One region of the Rhizobium sp. 57MFTsu3.2 genome, then DNA from elsewhere that is predicted to be linked to it. Evidence: riboswitches for the same ligand, from Rfam matches in the RefSeq annotation. Region 1 holds a riboswitch; the other holds the start of a gene.
What was found. Region 1 has a riboswitch for thiamine pyrophosphate ahead of thiM (hydroxyethylthiazole kinase). Riboswitches for the same ligand answer to the same signal wherever they lie in the genome.

Region 1 (7,982 bases):
TGGTGGAACCAGACGCGCCCCTCCGGAACGGTGTCGATCTCCTTGACGCTGGTCACCGCAAAATCGGTCGCGGGATTGGGCGGCAGATGTTTCGGCCATTGGACTGTGCCTGAGGCCCGTTTCGGCGGAATGGAGACGTCAATCGCCGTCAGATAGGGCTTTGGGCTGCGTTCGCCGGTGAAGAGCGTCGCCGGGTCGCCGGAAGGTTCGCGCGTGGTTGCGACCAGCATGCTGACCTTTGAGGTATTCTGCGTTGCCGCCGATAGCGCAACAGGGGCCATGACTCCGCTTGGATGACCGCAGCTGGCAAGAACTGCCGCGACGAGCAAAGGTGCAAGTGTCCGAACAATACGGGCTGCAATCACGTTCCGGTTCCCTCATTGAAACGCAAGCACCTTACGGTGGCCGGGCTTTGGTGAAGTACTCTTACAGCAACGACGCGGATGTTACGTGCAATTCGCGCCCCCTGCCCTCGCGCAGGACGAACGATCTACGACAAGCTCGATTCGGGGTCTGGAGCCGTCTATCCATCTCGAACTACGCCTTCGGCTTCCGCAGCTTCACTGCCACACAATGCTTGTTTTCGGCATCCCAAACGCTGTCGGTCCTGCAGACCGGCTGCTTGGGCGAGCAGGACTTTCCCGCCAAGGTGGATTTCAAGCTGCGAGTGCACAGGCACCTCCCCTTTTCCCAACCCCAATTCTCGGGACAACTGACGCAGCGCTTTGTCTTCGGATCAACGAACCGGCCGGTCCCACAGGAACAGGTCGAGCGCTTGGCATCCCACGACGCCCCCGCGGCGCACGCGACACAAGTTTTCCTTCTCGAATCCCAGTTTTTCCCCTCCGGACAAGTTCCACTCGCATTGACCGCATTGCCGGGAGCCTGCGCCGAAGGGAGCTTTTGTGGCTCGATCGCCTGCTGGCCGGGACACGTGAGCTTTTGATCGCACTGCAGCGAGCAGCCGACCACCCCGCGAGACCGGTTGACCGGCGTGTCTGGATATTCAAAGGGACAGGGCATCTGCTGCGCGCCTGCTGTCCATGCGAACAGCACGATCAAACCGAAGAGAAGAAGACGACATCCCAACATTTCAGAACACTAGGCCCCGAGATATGATCTGTCCAGCTTGTCACAGGCGCGACCCTGGACCTTGCGCACCGACGGGAGTTCACTTGACCAGCAGCTGGGAGCGGATCTGATGGCCCGGCGTATCGATCAGTCCTCATTTCCGTGCAGGAGCCGGAACCCGACGACGTCGAGGTCGACGTCTCAAAGGCCCGAATCTGAAGAAGGTGCTTTCGGTCTGACCGCAGGCGTCGGCGGGTCAGGAAGCTTCACCGGAACATCCGGCTTTTGGGGCCGATTGTCGGTTGTTGCGGGTGCGGCCGGGCCGCTTTCATCAAAGTTCACTGATATCCCGAAGAGCTTCCACTGACGATCGACAGGCGCATAGAGTAGCTCGAAATGCACCTGGATTGGCACCGACGGAAAGAACCCCGCCATATGCAACTTGCCGTCTGGCTCGATCTGCGGAAGCACGGTTAGTTGCGGCTCGATGACCGCAAGGCCACTCAGGTCGTATCCCTGTTTTCGTTGCGAGGCAAAGATCTCTGCAAGTTGCGCGGAATTATTGGCCTGAAAGCCTGGCGAGCCGAGTTCCCGCAGAACGGTGTAGTTGCCAGTCTTGTTCGCCTGGTCGAGGGCAAGAAGCGTGTTTCGCACAAGGATAAGAACGCCATTTCGATCGATATCTGCCGGACGCGGTGCTCTTGAAACATCTTCCTTCAGGGATTTCTTGATTTCGGCGCGAACGGGGCTTTCAAAGCCGGCCTCTATGCAAAGGACTGCCAGCGCCGCGACGATAAATTTGAACGGCAGATGCATCGTTGAGGATCTCGGCTCGCGTGAACCGAACGGCTGTAGCGCTCGGACGATCACCACGTGAATGTCAACCCCGCGGTCCCACCGAAAGTACCTTCGCTCGCCCCTACGCCGACGCCGCCATGGATCAGCAGATTCTCTGTAATCCGCGCGTAAGCGCTGCCAGCGAAAGCGTTCTCGCCTTCGAACGTGCCCCAATTGATGGACACCGCAAAGTTCTTGTCATTCGGAAGGGTTCCCCCACCCATCGCCAGCGCCATCGCCGTGCCCTCGTAGGCCTTGTCGATGCGTCCATTCATCGGCGACATGCTGGATTCGAGGCTGCTGACGCGATTGTCCAGGGAATCGATGGCGTTTGTATTTGCGGCTACACGCGTATCGAGGCCGGCGATCTCAGTCGTATGGAGGTTGAGAAGTTGGTATTGTTCGTAATGCGCGTCTCGTGATCGGCAAGTTCGTTCGTGTTCTGGGCGACATTCTGATTGGTGGCGTCCAGCTGGGAGCCATTGATCGCATCCGTCGAGGTCGCCGAAATCGTGCCGGGCGCGACGTTGACGATCTTTCGCTCGGCGGCCGGCGCCCCGACGGAGACGACATTGGCGATACCGCCATCCGACGAACCAGCTCCGAGCGCCACTGAATTCTGCCCTGATGACACTGAGCCGGTCCCCAGGGCAAGACTATTTAGGCCCCGGGCACTGCTGTTAAATCCAATCGCTGTTGCCTGATTGCCGGAGGACGAACTCCTATTACCAACCGCAGTGCTATTGCCGCCACTTGCACTGCTGTCACCTCCGAGCGCGACTGCGCCGCCAGCACTGGCAAGGCTTCTGACGCCAGCAGCCAAAGTATCAACACTGGTGCCCCGACTGTCGACCCCAATGGCAACCGCACCGGCACCCGTCGTCAGGCTTCGAGCACCAACGGCCGTGCTGTCCACACTCTGCGCATTGCTGTCGACCCCCAGGGCAGTCGCGCCAGGGCCGGCAGCTCTGCTATTTTCCCCGATGGCTGTGCTGTTGAATCCGGAGGCGTTGCTGGCCAAACCAACGGCGACCGCGCCCCTGTCCGTCGCCTGAGAATTTTGACCAACTGCCACCGATGCCGCACCGGACGCATTCGTCGTTGTGCCGAGGGCAGTGGCGGCTCCGCCTGTCGCCTTGCTTCCCGCACCGAAAGCGGAGTTTGCTCCCGCGGCGCCTGCCGCTGTCGCATTGGTTCCGCAGGCGACGTCATTGACACCACCGGCAGCCGCCCCGTCTCCCGAGCCTGTGGTGTTTGCGCAGACGAACAGGGCCAGGGCAGGTGCGGGCGAGATTATTGTTATGGTAGCAGATAGGAGAACACACACGGCAGGAAGCGGTACAAATACTGCAGCATGAAGTGTTCGCATCAAGACCTCCCTTCGGTCGCCAACCGAGTTGGACGATTGTATCGGCATTGTCTTGCCGGCCTATTGGCCGCGTGTAATCAAGCAGTCGAGTAGGTCAGAACCGAAAATCGTCGGACGCCCATGGAACTCGCCTTTACCCAGCGAGCGGGAGTATGCCATTTGACACAATTCCTGGAAAGTAAACAAAAATAAGTAAATGCAACACGATCGCTGTGTCGGCTGCCATCTAACCATGCTTACAACTGCCGGCTATTAACCGCCGAACATTTGGAAAGTGCCATGGTTCGGACAGAGAAAAGCGGCGCCGGAATCGGTAAAAGGTTGCTCACCGCAATCCAGAAGTGAAACGTTTGCAGGGGGAATCCAAGTCCTTCCGTCAGCTGTATTATGGCGCGCTATCAGATGAGTGATGCAACCGCCAGAAGGCCGGCAGGCGCCGCGCCTCCTTCGGGGCCTTTCCTGGCATGGCCGGGTTCACCTGGCGATGTCATTTTATGGATGACAGGCCAGCGCTTCTCTGCGAGAAGAAGGCAGTGAGAGACAGGGGCGCCCTCGAAAGATGGGCTGAGAAGGACCCTTTGAACCTGAACCGGATAATGCCGGCGGAGGGAGTCGCTCGGGACGTTTCGCCTCCTGCGTCAGTCCCCGCGCCTTTCTCCCCGATCGAAAGGCGCACCATGCAAGATCAGACCTTACCGGGAATACTGCTGAGCGAACTGCGCGCGCAACCGCCGCTCGTGCACTGCATCACCAACTTCGTTGCCATGAACATCGCAGCCAATGTGCTTCTGGCCGCCGGCGCGTCTCCCGCCATGGTGCATGCGGAAGAAGAGGCTGGCGAGTTTGCGGCGATCGCAGGCGCACTGACAATCAACATCGGCACACTGTCGTCATCCTGGTTGCGCGGCATGGAGGCGGCAGCCCTCGCCGCCAGCCAGTCCGGCAAGCCATGGGTTCTCGATCCGGTTGCCCATTATGCCACCTTATTCCGCCGGGCGGCCGTTGATCGGCTGCTGGAACTCGGTCCAACCATCATTCGTGGCAACGCCTCCGAGATCATTGCCCTTGCCGGTGGCGAAAGTCGGGGCCAGGGGGTGGACAGTCGTGACGGGGTCGAACAGGCAGAGGAATCCGCCAGGCTGCTTGCGAGGACACACGGTGCGACGGTCGCGGTAACCGGCGTCGTCGATTTCGTCACCGACGGTGAACGAGCTGCCTGGATTGAAGGCGGGTCGGCCTTGATGCCCAAGGTGACCGCGCTCGGCTGCGCACTGACCTGCCTCGTCGGAGCATTCACGGCGATCCGGCCTGCCGCGCCGTTCGAGGCAACGGTTGCAGCGCTTACGACCTTTGCTGTTGCCGGTGAGATGGCAGCCAGCAGCGCGGACGGCCCGGGTTCGTTTTCTCCGGCGTTTCTCGATGCGCTTGCAGCGCTTGACGCCCCGCTCCTCGATCGCCATGCAAGGGTGCGTTTCGCATGAGGACCATCGACCTTTCACTTTATCTTGTCCTCGATCCCGGTCTTTGTGCCGGCTTCGGCATGGTGGAGACCGCGCGGGCGGCTGTTGCTGGCGGAGCGAGCGTTGTCCAGCTGCGCGACAAGCATGCCGATACACCCCTGATGATCGAAACAGGTCGGGCGCTCAAGGCGGCTTTGTCTGGCACCGGTGCCTTGCTCATCGTCAACGATGACGTGGAGGCTGCCGTCGCAATTGGTGCTGATGGTCTGCACATCGGGCAAGAGGACATGGATGCGCGAACTGCCCGCGCGCGGATTGGAGACGATATGATCCTTGGCCTCTCCGTTGAGACCGAGGCGCTGGCCGCGGGGGTCGATCCGGCAATCGTCGACTACGCGGGTATCGGCCCGGTCTTTGCGACATCGACGAAGGCGGATCACAAGGAGCCGACCGGTTTTGCTGGCCTTGCTCGCCTCGTGCGCATCTGCCCCGTTCCCGCAGTCGCAATCGGCGGGCTGAAGGCGGCTCATGTCGGGGATGTCTTTGCTGCTGGGGCTGACGGTCTTGCCGTCGTCTCTGCGATATGCGGCACGCGTGACCCTGAGGCGGCGGCTCGCGAGATCGCGGAAAACATCAGAAAGGTTCACCGATGATCCGAAACGTTCTCTCCATTGCCGGGTCCGATCCTTCCGGCGGCGCCGGAATCCAGGCGGACCTGAAGGCCTTCTCTGCCCGCGGTGTCTACGGCATGGCAGTGCTGACCGCGCTGACGGCGCAAAACACACAGGGCGTTTGCGGTGTGCATCTGGTTCCGGCTGCCTTCGTCGCCGACCAGATCAAGGCAGTGTTTGCCGATGTCCGTGTTGATGCAATCAAGATCGGCATGATTGCCAATGCCGAAATCGCCAACGCTGTCGCCGATGCGATCGAACCCCACAAGGGCATTCCGGTCGTTCTTGATCCTGTCATGGTCGCCAAGGGCGGGGCTAGCCTCCTCGATGTGTCCGCGGTCGACGTCCTCACCCGACGGCTGCTGCCGCTTGCGACGCTGCTTACTCCCAATCTTCCGGAAGCGGCAGCACTCCTGCATGGACCGACGGCCGATACCCGCGCGGACATGGCTGAGCAGGCGCAAAGCCTGCGTGCTCTTGGCCCGGAGGCGGTGCTGGTCAAGGGCGGTCATCTGCCAAGCCAGGAGAGCCCGGATGTCCTGGCGACAGCCGCAGGGTTGAGCTGGTTCGAGGGGCTCCGGATACCGACGGCGAACACGCATGGCACCGGCTGTACGCTATCGAGCGCGCTTGCCGCCGAGCTCGCGAAGGGGGCGACGCTGCCCGAGGCAGTGGCGGATGCGAAAAGCTACCTCGCCCATGCCGTCGCGCAGGCGGATACGCTTTCTGTCGGTTCCGGGCACGGGCCGGTTCAGCATTTTCATGAGCTTTGGAAGTTGAGAGAAGGACATTCGAGATGACATTGGCGATCAGCGAACAGACCGTCATCATCACCGGGGCCGGGCGTGGCCTGGGCGCCGCCATTGCTGCTGCCTTTGCCCGCGAAGGCGCGAAGGTCGCAATCAACTACCGCAACAGCCGCATCGAGGCCGAGGCGCTTGCCGCGTCATTGGGTGATCGTGCCCGAACCTTCCAGGCGGATGTCCGCGACAGCGAGGCCGTCAAGCGCATGGTGGCCGAGGTCAAGGATACACTCGGTGCGCCGACGACAGTCGTGCACAATGCCTTGACCGACTTCAGCTTCAACGGAGACGCCCGATCGAAGCTCGACCAATTGACCTGGGGTGAAATGACATCACAGCTCGATACCGCCGTGAAAGGGGCTTTGAACGTGATCCAGGCCACCCGCCCGGTCATGGCCACTGCCAGTTTTGGGCGGATCATCACGATCGGCACCAATCTCTTCCAGAACCCGGTGGTGCCCTACCATGACTACACGGCTGCCAAGGGTGCGCTTCTGTCCTTGACCCGCACGGCGGCCGCAGAGCTTGGCCCATCAGGCATTACCGTCAACATGGTCTCGGGCGGCTTGCTGCGCGCCACCGAAGCGAGCAGCGCCACACCGGATGCGGTCTTCGATCTGATTGCGGCAAACACCCCGCTCCGGCAAGTGACGACGCCCGAGGAAATGGCTGATGCGGTCCTGTTTTTCGCAAGCCCCTGGGCACGCGCCGTTTCCGGGCAGAACCTCATCGTCGACGGCGGGCTCGTCTTCGGCTGAGGCAAAGCCACCTCAGGACTTGACCGCACCCGCGGTCAAGCCGGCGATGATGTGCTTCTGCGCCAGGAAGAAGACGATGATCGTTGGCATGATTGTCAGCGTGATGAAAGCGAGCACCAGCTGCCAGGCAGTGCCGAACTCGCCGCGATAAACCATGATGCCGAGCGGCCAGGGATACATCGTCTCCGAATTCAGCATGATCAGCGGCAGGATGTAGCTGTTCCAGCTGCCGACAAAGGAGATGATGCTGACCGTTGCAATGATCGGCCGCGAGAGCGGCAGCGAGATGTGCCAGAAAAACCGGATGTAGCCACAGCCGTCGACGATGGCAGCCTGGAACAATTCTTCCGGAAGGTTGCGAAAATAGTTCCTGAACAAGAGAATGCTCATGCCGAGGCCAAAGGCGACCTGCGGCAGGACGACACCCCAGTAGGAATTCAACAGGCCCAGGTCCCGGATCCGGATGAACAAGGGAAGGATGGCGGTCGCGGCCGGAAACATCAGGCCGATCAGGAAGTAATTGAGCAGGAAGCCGGCACCGAAGAACTTTACATGCGCGAAGGTGAAGGCAGCCATGGCGGAAACCGAAACCGTCAGGCAGACAGTCAAGGTGGCGATGATCAGCGAATTCATCATCTGTCGCCAGTAGCGGTCTCCGAAGAGAATGTCGGTATAGTTCTCCGGATGCCATGCGGCAGGTAGCCCGAAGGGGTTGGTTCTGAGGTCGCCGAGGTCCTTGAAGCCGCCAAGTGCCGTCGTCATCAGGGGAACCAGCACGATCGCCGCGATGAGCGTCAGCGAAACATAGAGATAGATCTTCGTGCCGGTCGTGGTCCGGGCAGATGAGGCCATGTCAGTCATTGCGCATGAATATCCGTTTGTAGCCGAAGGCCAGCGTCACGCAGATGACGAAAAGGACGACGCCGACGGCGCTGCCGAGGCCGACCTGCATGCGCGTGACGCCGAAGTTGAACAGGAAGGTGACCATGGTCTGCGTCGCATTGAACGGCCCG
Region 2 (7,982 bases), on a different contig from region 1:
TGCATCGGCGACAGGATTTCGATCCGGTCGTTGTCGTTGAGCGCGTGGTCGGCGCGGTCCTCACGGTGGACGATTTCGCCGTTGACGGCGGTCGCCAGCCAGTCGCCTTCGTATTCCATCAGCGTCAGCAGTTCGGACAAGGTTGGCGCAGCGAGGTCGTGATACTCGCCGTTGACGATCAGTTTCATCGGCAATTTCCTCCTGGTTCGGTTCTGGAGAAGACAAGGTCCACAGCTTCCTGCGCCATGGTAGGCGCCAGCAGGAAGCCGTGGCGATAGAGGCCGTTGAGCACGACCGCCTCGGCCTCGCGGGTCACGCGTGGAAAATTGTCGGCGAATGCCGGCCGGATGCCCGCGCCGGTTTCGATAACGGTAGCGTCCGCAAAGGCGGGATGCACAGCGTAGGCGGCGTTCAGCAGTTCCATCATCGAACGCGCCGAGATGGGACCGGCGAACTCGGTCTCGATCATGGTGGCGCCCACCATGAACAGGCCATTTCCACGCGGAACGATATAGACGGGGAAGCGCGGATGCAGCAGGCGAACGGGTCTGGCGAGGTCGACCTCGGGCGTGTGTAGATAGAGCATTTCGCCGCGCACGCCGCGAAGCCCACTCGTTTGCCCAATGCGTGCTGCGCCCGTGCAATCGACGATGTCGTCGTAGCCGGTGGTCTCGGCCACTTGGTCGATGAATGCAACATGTCGAGCGGCGAGCTTTTCTCGCAGCAGACCCAGCACTCGTCTCGGATCGAGATGTCCTTCCAGCGGGAAGAACAGAGCACGCCTGAAGCGGCCTGCGAGAGCCGGCTCCAATGGGCCGATCTGCTCCTCGCCCAGCCATTCATGGCCGCTGGTGCGGCTGGCAAAGCGATCGAGTTCACCCTGATCGCGCGCGGGGGCAACGACCAGCGTGCCGTTTCGGTGTACCTCGCCGGGCAGCATCATGTCCCACCGATCGATGGCACCGCAGCCACTCAGCAAGACGGCTTCGTCCGCGCCTTCACGCTCACACCACGGTGCCAGCATGCCGCCCGCGAGCCATGATGCTGCCTGGCCGAAATCTGGATTCGGATCCATAACGGTGACGTCAGCACTTCGAAGAGTGAGTTCGTGCGCGACCGTGAGGCCGGCAACGCCGGCCCCTTTGACGAGGACATGCATCTCAGTCACGCGACTCTTGGATGGTATCGATCGGCATATAGAGATCGCCACCCTCGCGGTATTTCGCCGCCATGGCGTCGAGCCCTTCTTTCTGCGCTTCAGCGCGGATGTCGTGCGAAATCCGCATCGAGCAGAACTTCGGGCCACACATGGAGCAGAAGTGCGCCACCTTGTGCGCTTCCTTCGGCAGCGTCTCGTCGTGGAAGCTGCGGGCCGTCTCCGGATCGAGCGACAGGTTGAATTGATCCTCCCATCGGAATTCGAAGCGGGCGCGCGACAGCGCATCATCGCGCGATTGAGCTGCCGGGTGACCCTTGGCGAGATCGGCAGCGTGGGCGGCGATCTTGTAGGTGATGACGCCGGTCTTCACGTCGTTGCGGTCGGGGAGACCCAGATGCTCCTTCGGGGTGACGTAGCAAAGCATCGCCGTACCGAACCAGCCAATCATCGCAGCACCGATGCCCGAAGTGATGTGGTCATAGCCCGGGGCGATATCTGTCGTCAGTGGTCCCAGCGTGTAGAAAGGCGCCTCGCCGCAGACGGCGAGCTGCTTGTCCATGTTTTCCTTGATTTTGTGCATCGGGACATGGCCCGGGCCCTCGATCATGACTTGGCAGTCCTTGGCCCAGGCGATCTTCGTCAGTTCGCCGAGGGTCTCCAGCTCGGCGAATTGTGCGGCGTCGTTGGCGTCGGCAATCGAACCCGGACGCAGGCCGTCGCCGAGCGAGAAGGAGACGTCATAGGCGCGGCAGATGTCGCAGATCTCCTCGAAATGCTCGTAAAGGAAGCTTTCGCGATGGTGATGAAGACACCACTTGGCCATGATAGAGCCGCCGCGTGAAACGATGCCGGTGACGCGGTTGACCGTAAGTGGGATGTAGTGAAGCCGCACGCCGGCATGGATCGTGAAATAGTCGACGCCCTGCTCCGCCTGCTCGATGAGCGTATCGCGATAGACCTTCCAGGTCAGGTTCTCGGCGATACCCTCGACCTTCTCCAGCGCCTGATAGAGCGGCACGGTGCCGATCGGCAGCGGCGAGTTGCGGATGATCCATTCGCGGATGTTGTGGATGTTGCGGCCGGTGGAGAGATCCATCACGGTGTCGGCGCCCCAGCGCGCGGCCCAGACCATCTTCTCGACCTCTTCGGCCATCGAGGAGGTGACGGCGGAGTTGCCGATATTGGCGTTGATCTTCACCAGGAAGTTCCGGCCGATGATCATCGGCTCGGCTTCCGGGTGGTTGATGTTGGCGGGGATGATGGCGCGGCCGACGGCGACTTCCTGTCGGACGAATTCCGGGGTGACGTGATCGGGAATATGGGCGCCGAAGCTCTCACCGTCGCGCACAATTGCCTCGGCCTTAGCCTTGCGGCCGAGATTTTCGCGGATGGCGATGAACTCCATCTCGGGCGTGATGATACCGGCGCGCGCATAGGCGAGCTGGGTCACGGCCTTGCCGTCCTTGGCGCGGAGCGGTTGGCGCTTGGCGGGAAATTCCGGCGTCAGCCGCTCGCCGCTGGCAAAGCCGTTATCCTCGGGGCGCACCTGGCGACCCCGATAGGCTTCGACGTCGCCGCGCGCGAGCACCCAGCTGCGGCGCAGTTCCGGAAGCCCCTGCTCGATGCTGATGTCAGCGCCTTCGACCGTATAGATGCCGGAGGAATCATAGACCGTGACCGGTGGCTCGCCCGATGTCGGGTGGACGCTGATTTCGCGCATCGGCACGCGGACATCGGGGTGAATGTCCCCAGGGATGTAGATTTTCCGAGAGGCCGGTAGGGGGCCTGTTGTAACGGTCGGGGTGATGGTCTTTGCGGCAATATTCATGGTTTGAGGCTCCAAGTTTTAAGTTTGGAGACCCAGTCCTCAGCCGGAATGATGAAAAGACGCCGGCACGGATTCCACGCGTGAATCCAATGCTTTCGAGCGCTTGCACCGTCCCTACGCCAGTATGAACTGGATCAGGTTCAACGGGTCACTGCGCACGATAGCAGTATCTCAGCCCCTTGCCGGGACCCCCCTGGTGAATGTCAAAAGGTTAGAGCCAGAGCAGCAAAGCTGTCAAGCCGACTGCCGCAACTACATGGAAAGGTCCAGAGCGCGGCCTTCGAAGAGGCGGCTCTGCGAACCCTCAAGATGCGCCTTCATCAAAGCCCGCGCGTCTTCCGCACGTCCTTCGACGATGGCGAGGTAGATCTTGTTGTGCTCCTCGTAGACCTGCTCGAGGCCCTGACGCGGACCAAGCAGCGATAGGCCGTGAAGGTGCATGCCGACGGCGATGTGGGCCTTCAGGGCATCGATCGAGGCTGTGTAATAGTGGTTGTTGGCGGCTTCGGTGACGGCCCGATGGAAGGTGAAGTCGGCGTCGGTGCGATGGAGCTGGTGGCTGGTCGCCTCGCGCAGATCGGCGAGCGCTGCGGCAATCCTCTGGATCGCCGCTTCGTCACGGCGCTTGGCAGCAAAGTAGGCGGCGGCAGGCTCGATCGTCAGTCGAAACTCGTAGCAGCGCTGGATATCGGCGATCGTCTTGACCGGCGAATAGGAAAGCTGCGTCGTCGGCGAACCGTGGGCGCTGACGAAGGTGCCGGCTCCCTGACGGGCATAGACGATGCCTTGATCGCGCAACCGTGCCAAGGCGTCGCGCACGATCGGACGCGACACGCCGAGCATCGATGCAAGCTCATGCTCACCGGGAAGCCGCGAATCCGGCGGATAGTTTCCCGAGCGGATACGCTCCTGCAACTGGTCGAAGACGCGATCGACCAGCTTGACGGCCTTGCCGCGCTCCGGCTTTGCCGCAGGCGCCGCTTGCGCATTCGCCGGTACACCGTTTGCTTCGTCCACCTTCACTCTCCCCGTCGGCATGTCCTATGCCGCCTGATTCTGCGCGATCAGTCTTACCAAACTATCCGAATTACCGAAGCCCCCGGACTTCACCGCGCAGCGCAGACGCAGGCCGTCTGCCGTTACGACGTCGAACCACGGAATACCCGCCTCGATTTCGCCCTGCGGCCTCAGAACCCGAATGCCGAGCTCGCGAAAAACTGCCAGTGCCGTATCGCCACCGCCGACCATCAGCATGTCCGGGCGCGTCATCTCTATGATGGATTTTACGCCTTTTGCGAAGCGGTCGGCAACTGCCACGGCTTCGCCGCTGATTTCGCCAGTACAGCGGACGAGTAACGGCAAGCCAACTTGTGCGTCGGAAGGCACTGCTCCCATGGATGCATCGATGGCAGCGGCGAGGCAGCCGGTACCCTCCAGCCTGGCCATTTGTGCTGTTGTGATCGGGTCGCGGGAGCCGAAGGCAAAGACGGTCCGGCTCGATGCGGCAAAAGCGTTGCTTGTCCTGTTCGACTGTCCGATCTTGCGGGCAAGTGCAGCTCCGATACCGCGGGCGCCGACAGCAAGGGCCCTCTTCCAATCGCGTGCCTCAACCACTTGGTCGAGATCGCTGTCCGTTTCGGCATCGCGGACCAGCACTTCGGTTCCACCACTTGCATCGAAAAGCTCGGCAATCGGCAGCGGCTTGTCGACACCACGACCGACGACGTGACCGTTGTGGGTCAAACGGTCCTGATCGGGAATGGCCGGCGCCACCACGATTGTCTCGTGACCGAAGACGGTAGCCAAAGCTACGCTTTCCGCTGCAACGTTCCCCTTGAGCCGGGAGTCGATCTTTTTCAGAACGATTTGAGGCGAGGCGGCAAGAAGGGCCTTCGCCGCAGCGCTGACCCTTCCTGCCGCTTCCTCCTCCGGGAGAGCTCTCGAAGCCGTGTTGACCACCACGACCTCGCAACCGGTCGCAAGCGTTTCCGATATGGCACTGACGTCGATCGCGACAGCGACGGAAAGTCCGGCGTCGACAAAGGGGGTTCCCGTGTCGAGCGCGCCGGTCAAATCGTCAGCGATGATCGCGACCTTCAGCGTCATGCAGTCTGTCCTGAGTTGACAGCGTGGCAGGCGACGAGATGGCCAGGCTTGGCTTCCTTCCATTCCGGCACGACCTTGCTGCACACGTCCATGGCGATCGGGCAGCGCGAGTGGAAGCGGCAGCCGCTCGGTGGGTTGAGCGGGCTCGGCACGTCGCCCTGCAGGATCTGGCGCTTGCGCGTGCGCTCCAGCTCCGGATCGGTTTCCGGAACGGCTGACAGCAGTGCCTTGGTGTAGGGGTGCAGCGGGTTCTCGAACAGCTCCTCGCGCGTCGCAAGTTCCGCGAGGCGACCGAGATACATGACGCCGACGCGGGTGCTGATATGGCGCACGACGGCCAGATCGTGGGCGATGAACAGGTAGGTCAGGCCATACTTCTCCTGCAGGTCGAGCAGGAGATTGATGATCTGCGCCTGGATCGAGACGTCGAGCGCCGAGATCGCTTCGTCGCAGACGATGAATTTCGGCTGGCAAGCAAGCGCGCGGGCAATGACGACGCGCTGCCGCTGGCCGCCGGAGAGTTCATGCGGATAGCGCTGCGCAAAGCGGGTTGGCAGGCCGACGTCGGTCAGCAGGTTGGCGATCTTGTCCTTGAGCTCCGCCTTGGTGCAGAGCTTGTGGAAGAGGATCGGTTCGCCGACTGCCTCACCGATCGTCATGCGAGGGTTGAGCGTCGAATAGGGATCCTGAAAGACGATCTGCAGGTCGCGGCGGAAGGGCCGCATCTGCTTTTCATCAAGGGTCGCCAGGTCCTGGCCCTTGTAGACGACCTTGCCTGATGTCGCCTTGTAGAGGTTGAGGATGGTGAAGCCGGTGGTGGACTTGCCGCAGCCGGATTCGCCGACGAGCGAGAGGGTTTCGCCTTCCATGATGTCGAGATTGACGTTGTCCAGCGCATAGACGGTCGCCGAACGCTCGCCGAAGGCGCCGAGCTTGACGTGGAAATGCTTGACGAGGTTTTCGACCTTGAGCAGCGGTTGTGCACCCATCACGCAGCCTCCTGCATTTTCTGGACGACGAAGCAGGCCGTACGGTGGTTTCCGGCGCCTGACAGCGGTTCGAGTTTCGGTACGCGCTCGTGGCAAATGGCTTCCGCCAGCGGACAGCGTGGGGCAAAGGGGCAGCCTTTGGGGCGGCGACCCGGCTCCGGCGGCGTACCGCCGATGGACGAGAGCCGGCTTGCGGGCGCATCCGAGAGCTTCGGAATCGAGGCGAGCAGACCGCGCGTATAGGGATGGCTTGGGCGGGCATAAAGCTCGTCAACCGGGGCATCCTCGACGACGGTTCCGGCATAAAGCACGGCGACACGATCGACGAGACCGGCAATCAGCGCCAGGTCATGGGTAATCCAGACAACCGACATGCCGAGCTTGGCGCGCAGATCCTTCACCAGATCGACGATCTGCGCCTGAATGGTGACGTCGAGCGCCGTCGTCGGTTCGTCAGCGATCAGCAGTTTCGGGTTGCAGGCAAGGCCGATCGCGATCATCACACGTTGGCGCATGCCGCCGGAGAGTTCATGCGGATAAGCTTGCAGGCGCTCTTCCGGCCCGGGAATGCCGACGAGGCGCAGCAGTTCGACAGCGCGGACTCGCGCATCGGCCTTCTTCATTCCACGGTGATAGATCAAGGGCTCGCAGATCTGGTCGCCAATGCGCATCACCGGGTTGAGCGAGGTCATCGGATCCTGGAAGACGAAGCCGATGTCGCCGCCGCGCACCTTGCGCAGTTCCTTGTTCGACATCTTTTGCAGGTCGTGGCCGTCGAAGCTCGCGGATCCCTTGGTGACCTTGATCTTGTTGGGTAGAAGCCGCATCAGGCTCAGCATGGTCAGACTCTTGCCGCAGCCGGATTCGCCGACGACGCCAAGCGTCTCGCCCTTGTTGACGTGCAGATCGATGCCATCGACCACGACCGCCGGGCCGTTTCTGCCATCGATTTCGACCGTCAGGCCGCGGACATCGAGGAGTTTTTCGTTGGATCGGGTGGTGTTCATCACTTCGAACCCCGCGGATTGAGTGCGTCGTTGAGGCCATCGCCGAGGAAGCTGAAGGCGACCGAGGCAAGGCCGAGAACGGCTGCCGGGGCGGCCAGCAGATGCGGATAGTGCTGCCAGACGCGCAGACCGTCCGAGATCATGTTGCCCCAGCTTGGGGTCGGCGGGTTGACGCCGATGCCGAGGAAGCTGAAGGCGCTTTCCAGAACCATCGCGGTGCCAAGGCCGGCGCTGACGGAGACGATCAACGGGCCAAGCGCATTCGGAACGACGTAGCGCTTCATGATGATCCAGTTCGAAAGGCCGAGCGCCTGCGCGGCCGTGATGTAGGGCCGGCTGCGGATCGACAGCACCTGGGCGCGAACGAGACGCGCATAGGGCGGCCAGGAGATCAACGCCATCGAGCCGAAGACCAGAATGAAGTCGACCCAGACCGTCTGGCGATAGAAGGGATTGAGCGTCGCCAGATACTGCGCCTCCATCCATTTGGTGATGGGGGACTTCAGCGATGCATTGATGACGACGACGAGGAGCAGGTTCGGCACCGACATGGTCATGTCCGTCAGCCACATGATGACGCGGTCGAACGGATTGCCGAAGAAGCCAGCGATCGCGCCAAGGATCGTGCCGATAAATACGGCGATGACTGTGACGATGACCGCGACCAGGAAGGCCGTGCGGGTGCCGAAGACGACACGGCTGAACACATCGCGGCCGAGGTCGTCGGTACCGAAGAGATGTTGCAGCGATGGAACGGCGTTGCGGGCCTGCAGATTCTGGCTCAGGTAGTCATAGGGCGTCAGATACGGGCCAAAGATCGCTGTGAAAGCGAGGATTGCCACGACGATCAGGCCGAAGACGGCAAGCTTGTTGCGCTTCAGGCGATACCAGGC

Region 2: linked by a shared signal. The riboswitch ahead of thiC (phosphomethylpyrimidine synthase ThiC) and the one ahead of thiM (hydroxyethylthiazole kinase) in region 1 are both predicted to bind thiamine pyrophosphate.

The regions. Positions count from the first base shown of each region.
Region 1 covers NZ_JDWI01000027.1:83,787-91,768, reverse strand. The annotation lists partial or broken gene AF71_RS23975 (alpha/beta hydrolase) at 1-281, opposite strand, end outside; gene AF71_RS23970 (hypothetical protein) at 1,273-1,887, opposite strand; gene AF71_RS23965 (YadA-like family protein) at 1,938-2,192, opposite strand; gene AF71_RS23960 (hypothetical protein) at 2,252-3,277, opposite strand; TPP riboswitch at 3,810-3,905, shown strand; gene thiM (hydroxyethylthiazole kinase) at 3,955-4,758, shown strand; gene thiE (thiamine phosphate synthase) at 4,755-5,390, shown strand; gene thiD (bifunctional hydroxymethylpyrimidine kinase/phosphomethylpyrimidine kinase) at 5,387-6,208, shown strand; gene AF71_RS23940 (3-oxoacyl-ACP reductase) at 6,205-6,969, shown strand; gene AF71_RS23935 (carbohydrate ABC transporter permease) at 6,982-7,830, opposite strand; gene AF71_RS23930 (sugar ABC transporter permease) at 7,823-7,982, opposite strand, start outside.
Region 2 covers NZ_JDWI01000024.1:64,999-72,980, reverse strand. The annotation lists gene thiS (sulfur carrier protein ThiS) at 1-188, opposite strand, end outside; gene thiO (glycine oxidase ThiO) at 185-1,159, opposite strand; gene thiC (phosphomethylpyrimidine synthase ThiC) at 1,161-2,987, opposite strand; TPP riboswitch at 3,081-3,192, opposite strand; gene AF71_RS22495 (FadR/GntR family transcriptional regulator) at 3,240-4,025, opposite strand; gene AF71_RS22490 (four-carbon acid sugar kinase family protein) at 4,029-5,093, opposite strand; gene AF71_RS22485 (oligopeptide/dipeptide ABC transporter ATP-binding protein) at 5,090-6,082, opposite strand; gene AF71_RS22480 (ABC transporter ATP-binding protein) at 6,082-7,089, opposite strand; gene AF71_RS22475 (ABC transporter permease) at 7,089-7,982, opposite strand, start outside.